2 linked regions of the Labrenzia sp. PHM005 genome follow. The protein of the gene in region 1 interacts with the protein of each later gene in a pairwise test. Links are inferred from orthologs where the notes say so. Each region holds a gene or a part of one and is shown in the gene's direction. Other genes may lie near its edges.

The links. The genes of interacting proteins can lie anywhere in the genome.
Region 2: the proteins of secD (region 1) and pheT interact in binary tests that used the Escherichia coli proteins (3 or more experiments, as listed by UniProt). The link is inferred for Labrenzia sp. PHM005 from one-to-one orthologs.

What each region holds. Positions count from the first base shown.
Region 1 is NZ_CP041191.1:4,159,080-4,161,989, reverse strand. What follows is about bases 10-2,905. They hold secD (protein translocase subunit SecD), read left to right. Parts: upstream 10-600; coding sequence 601-2,211; downstream 2,212-2,905. Other genes in these bases: secF (protein translocase subunit SecF), read left to right, coding at 2,229-2,905; yajC (preprotein translocase subunit YajC), read left to right, coding at 198-530. Outside these bases: more of secF, read left to right, coding at 2,906-2,910. UniProt on the Escherichia coli protein: Part of the Sec protein translocase complex. Interacts with the SecYEG preprotein conducting channel. SecDF uses the proton motive force (PMF) to complete protein translocation after the ATP-dependent function of SecA.
Region 2 is NZ_CP041191.1:167,162-170,268, forward strand. The notes cover bases 14-3,106. They hold pheT (phenylalanine--tRNA ligase subunit beta), read left to right. Parts: upstream 14-397; coding sequence 398-2,815; downstream 2,816-3,106. Other genes in these bases: FJ695_RS00925 (phenylalanyl-tRNA synthetase subunit alpha), read left to right, coding at 14-339; FJ695_RS00935 (hypothetical protein), read right to left, coding at 2,900-3,106. Also shown: more of FJ695_RS00925, read left to right, coding at 1-13; more of FJ695_RS00935, read right to left, coding at 3,107-3,107.

The sequences.
Region 1 (2,910 bases):
GCGATGTGGCGGGAGCAGTATCATGAAGGGCTGTCAACGCAAATGGCAGTTATTCCCATTCCGGTACGCAGCAAATTGCCGGTTATGCTTGAAATGAGGCGCGCCAACGTTATAGTCCGCGCCACCAGAATTGAGCGTTTTGCCAAGGGCCGGAAAAAAGGCCTGGGCTTAAGCGAAACGCCCCTTAGGAGAGTTGAATGTTGATCACCCCAGCCTATGCGCAAGGTGCCGGAGCCGCCGGACCTGATTTCCTCATGTCCCTGCTGCCGTTCGTGGCTATCTTCGCGATCATGTATTTCCTGATCATCCGGCCGCAGCGCCAGCGCATGAAGCAACATCAGGAAATGGTTGCCAATCTGCGCCGCGGTGACACGATCGTCACGACTGGTGGACTGATCGGCAAGGTCGCCAAGGTTGTCGATGACGGCGAACTGCAGGTGGAACTTTCTGAAGGCGTGAAGGTTCGTGTCGTTCGGTCCATGGTTCAGGAAGTCCGGTCCAAAACCGAACCGGCCAAAGAAGGCGCTTAAGGCGCACATTGCTGAGACCAGTTTTGATGGGCCGGAAGTGTTTCGGCCCGTCCGCTTTTAAGGCTTGACCATGCTCTATTTCGCACGCTGGAAAATTGCGCTCATCGTCCTCGTGGTTGTCGCGGGATTTGTGACGACGTTGCCCAACTTCTTTTCCGCAAAAACCATCGAAAGCTGGCCGGACTTCCTGCCGAAGAACCAGATGGTCCTCGGGCTTGACCTCCAGGGCGGGGCTTACCTGCTCTATGAGATCGACCAGAAGGATTACATTCAAAAGCGCATGAAAGCGCTTGTCAGCGACATGCGGGGATCGCTGCGCGAAAGCCCAAGGATCGGCTACACCGGTCTTGGGGTGCAGGGCGAAGCCGCCCAGGTCCGCATTCGTGATCTGACACGCCTGGCTGAAGCAGAAGAACGCCTGCAGCCGCTGGTCAATCCGTTGGTCTCCAACATCTTTGCCGGTCAGCCGGTGAATGAGTTTGAGATTACGGTCACTGACGATGGCCTCGTCCGCTTCACCTACTCTGAGCAAGGCCTTGCTGACCGGATGACCAACATCGTCCAGCAGTCGATCGAAGTCATCCGCCGCCGCGTCGATGAACTGGGCACGACGGAGCCGAACATTCAACGTCAGGGCACAGACCGGATCCTGGTGGAAGCTCCGGGTGAAGATGACCCGGAACGGCTCAAGGATCTTGTGGGTCAGACAGCACAATTGACGTTCCACATGGTCGACACTTCCATGTCCGGCGATCAGGCGCTGCAAAGCCGTCCGCCGGTTGGCACTGTCGTCATGATGTCGGTGGATGATCCGCCGCTGCCATATCTCTTGGAAGAAGCACCGCTTTTGTCTGGTGAAGATCTGGTGGATGCGCAGGTCAGCTTCGACCAGCGTAACAATGAGCCGGTTGTCAATTTCCGTTTCAACACCTCCGGTGCCCGGAAATTCTCAACAGTTACCCAGCAAAATGTTGGCCGTCCGTTTGCGATCGTACTCGACGAGGAAGTCATTTCCGCACCTGTTATCCGCGAGCCGATTACAGGCGGCGCGGGTCAGATTTCCGGCAACTTCACCGTTGATGGGGCAAACGACCTTGCTGTCTTGCTTCGTGCCGGTGCCTTGCCGGCCAAGCTGACGGTCATCGAAGAACGGTCCATTGGTCCGGGTCTTGGTGCCGATTCCATTGAATCCGGCAAGATGGCCTCCATCATCGCTGGTGTCCTGGTGATTGTGTTCATGATCCTGGCCTACGGACGGTTCGGCGTCATTGCGGATATCGCACTTGTTGGGAATATGTTCCTGATTTTTGGAGCCCTAACGTTCCTGCAAGCCACGCTCACCTTGCCGGGCATCGCCGGTATCGTTTTGACCATCGGTATGGCGGTGGACGCCAACGTGCTGATCTTTGAACGTATCCGCGAAGAAGCGCGGGCAGGACGGTCGGCCATTTCTGCGATTGATGCGGGCTACAAGCGGGCGCTTGGCACCATCTTGGACGCCAACATCACCACGCTGATTGCCGCCGTTATCCTGTTCCAGCTTGGATCCGGACCGGTTCGCGGCTTCGCCGTGACCCTGGCGATCGGGATTTTCACCACCGTTTTCTCAGCCTTCACGTTCAGCCGGCTTTTGGTCGCCCTCTGGGTGCGCTTCCGCCGTCCGTCCGTCTTGCCGATTTGATCCGGGAGTAAAGACCAATGTTGCTGAGACTTGTTCCGGACAACACGAAATTCAAATTCATGTGGCTGCGGAAAATCAGTTTTCCGCTGTCTATCCTGCTGGTGGTTGCTTCACTTGCGGGGTTCTTCACCGTCGGCCTGAATTTCGGCATCGATTTTAAAGGTGGCACGATCATCGAGATCAAGACCGATGGCCCGGCCGATATCGGTGCGATCCGCTCCGAATTGTCGAGCCTCAACTTGGGCGATGTTCAGGTGCAGGAGTTTGGTGCGCCAGACGACATCCTGATCCGGGTTGAAGAACAGCCAGGCGGTGAACTTGCCCAGCAATCGGTTGTCGGCAAGGTGCGGACCATCTTTGCCGATGACAATGTTGACTTCCGCCGTGTTGAAGTGGTCGGTCCACGCGTTTCCGGCGAGCTGGCCCAGGCTGGCGCGATCGCGGTGATCGCATCGCTTTTGGCGATCATGTTCTACATCTGGTTCCGCTTCGAATGGCACTTTGCCGTTGGGGCGATCCTGACCACGGCCAACGACGTGGTGGTCACTGTCGGCCTGTTTGTGCTGTTGCAGCTGGACTTCTCCTTGTCGAGTATCGCGGCCGTCCTGACGATTATCGGGTATTCGCTCAACGATACCGTGGTTGTCTATGACCGGATCCGTGAGAACCTCAGGAAATACAAGAAGAAGCCACTGACCG
Region 2 (3,107 bases), 4.0 Mb from region 1 along the record:
ACAATTGCTTCGATTGTGCTGGTTGCCAGCGAGCGCCGGATTTCCGGCACAGCCAAATGGGCAAGCCTTGCCAGCACGGCCGCCCTTCTCGTTATGGTGATCATTGTTGCAATGGGCTGGCTTGGCAAATATCGGGCGGAATATGCCGCTCAGGTCGAACTTGGCATCCTTCGCGACCGCATTGAGACAGAAGCTGCACAAGCGATTGCGACCAAACAACAGATCACGCCGCAGATGGTGGGCGGCTGGACCCAGGAACTTTCCATGATCGGACGTCGATTTGCTGAAAACTATGGTGAAGCGACAGTCCTGCCCGAAGTGGACCGGTTTGGCCAGTAACGCACCTGTTGAATAAAAATTCGCGGCCAAGCCGCACGACCGATAAAGAGATCTAGTTATGAAATTCACTCTGTCCTGGCTCAAGGACCATCTGGAGACCGACGCCAGCCTTGAGGAGATTTTGGATCGCCTGAACATGATCGGCCTTGAGGTGGAAGAGGTCACCAATAGGGCAGATCGGCTGAAGCCATTCAAAATCGCAAAAGTTCTGGAAGCCGAACAGCACCCGAATGCCGACCGCTTGCGTGTTTTGAAAGTAGACACCGGCGAAGGTGACCCGGTTCAAGTCGTCTGCGGCGCACCAAACGCGCGGGCGGGCCTGGTCGGCGTACTCGGCAAGCCGGGTGATTATGTTCCTGGCCTTGATGTCACGCTTTCCGTTGGCAAGATCCGCGATGTCGAAAGCTTCGGCATGATGTGCTCTGAACGTGAACTTGAGATGTCCGACGAGCACGATGGCATCATTGACCTGCCGTCAGACGCTCCAGTGGGAGTCAACTATGCGGAATGGGCCGGACTGGATGAACCGGTCATTGAAATCGGCCTTACGCCGAACCGTCCAGATTGCACTGGTGTTTATGGTATTGCCCGTGACTTGGCGGCTGCAGGTCTTGGAAAGCTAAAAGAACGTTCGCACGAACAGATCCGCGGCTCCTATCCCTGCCCGATCGATGTAGCGCTCGATTTTGGCGACAAAAAACCAATGTGTAAGGCCTTCGGTCTTCGAATGGTCAAAGGTATCAAGAACGGCCCGTCGCCTCAGTGGCTGCAGGATCGCCTGACCGCTATCGGCTTGCGTCCGATCAACGCGCTGGTCGACATTACCAACTACATCACTTTTGACCAAGGCCGCCCGCTGCACGTCTTCGACGCGGATAAGGTCCATGGCAATCTCGTCGTGCGCCGCGGCAAGCAAGGCGAGAAGATCGACGGACTGAACGACAAGTCCTATGACGTTGACGATACGATTTGTGTCATCTCCGACGACAATGGCGTTGAGAGCCTTGGCGGCATCCTGGGCGGCGTACCGTCGGGCTGTACCGAAGACACCGTCAATGTACTGATCGAATCCGCGCTTTGGGACGAAGACGATATAGCCGCCACTGGCCGCAAGCTCGGCATCAACACTGATGCCCGATACCGGTTCGAGCGTGGCGTCGACCCGGACTACATGATGCCTGGCCTCGAATATGCGACTCGTATGGTTCTGGATCTGTGTGGCGGTGAGCCGTCTGAAGCCATCCGGGCCGGCGATATTCCGGACAGCACCAACATCATTGATTTCCCGTATTCTGAAATCAAACGCCTGTCTGGGATCGAAACCACTCCAGCCGAAGCCAATGTCACCCTGAAAGCGCTCGGGTTCTGGATTTCTGGAACCGGTGACACGGTTAAAGTTGCCGCCCCAAGCTGGCGCCCGGACATTGAAGGCAAAGCCGATCTGGTTGAAGAGGTCACACGGATCGTGGGGCTGGACCGGGTACCGTCTACACCGCTGCCGCGCATAGGAACGGTGGCACAAACGGTGCTTACGTCCGGCCAGATCCGCCGCAGCAAAGCCCGCCGGGCACTTGCAGCCCGGGGCTTCAACGAATCTGTCACATGGTCCTTCATTGCAAAGGAGCATGCAGAATTGTTCGGCGGCGGCGGCGCGACGCTGTCGCTTGCCAATCCGATTTCACCGGACATGTCGGACATGCGGCCAAGCCTTCTGCCGGGTCTGTTCATGGCAGCTCAACGCAATGCGGATCGCGGCTATGGTGACGTGACCTTGTTTGAGATCGGCCAGGTGTTTGAATCGGATACGCCTGACGGTCAAAAAACGGTTGCTGCCGGCGTTCGCCGAGGAACAGCGAAGATGGCCGGCAGTGGCCGCCACTGGTCTGGTGCTTCTGAGGCTGTCGATGTTTTTGATGCTAAAGCGGATGCGGAATCCGCGCTTGCAGCAATCGGTGCTCCGGTCGACAAACTGCAGGTGGTGGCCGATGCGCCGAACACATTCCACCCCGGCCGCTCCGGCTGCCTGAAGCTGGGCCCGAAGAATACGCTCGCAGTCTTTGGCGAGGTTCATCCGCGTATCTTGCAGAAGATGGATATCGAAGGCCCGCTGGTCGCCTTTGAAATCAATCTGGATGCCCTGCCACAGCCAAAAGCAAAAGCCGGCCGGTCGAAAGGTTCGCTGAATGCCTCCGACTTGATGCCGGTTCGCCGTGACTTTGCGTTCCTGGTTGCCAAGGACGTCACAGCCGAAAAACTTCTGCGTGCGGCCCGTGGTGCGGAGAAAAACCTGATCGCGGACGTTACTCTGTTCGATATCTATGAAGGCACCGGTGTCCCTGAAGGACAAAAATCCGTCGCGATCGATGTCGTTCTTCAACCGCGCAAGAAAACACTCACGGACGAAGAAATCGATGCCGTGGCCAAGAAGATTATCGCGAACGTCGAGAAAGCGACCGGCGGTACGCTTCGCGGCTAATTGATCTCTTTGATCGCCGCGCGGAAATACTGCGCGGCGATCAATCAGGTTTAACGCCTAACAAATACAAACGAAGTGACGACCTTAGCGGGTAAACCGCTTTGGTGTGACGCTGACGCAGCGGCGCACCGCACACCGCCCAACATCTTTGGTGGGCACATAGTCCACCTTTGCGAATTCATTGTGTTGGCAGAAACCTCTGTGCTCAACATACCGGTCAAATGTGTGCTGGCCGGTACTCATAACGGCAGCGCCGCGTTGTGCAATGAATGACTGCACCTGACCGCAGCTC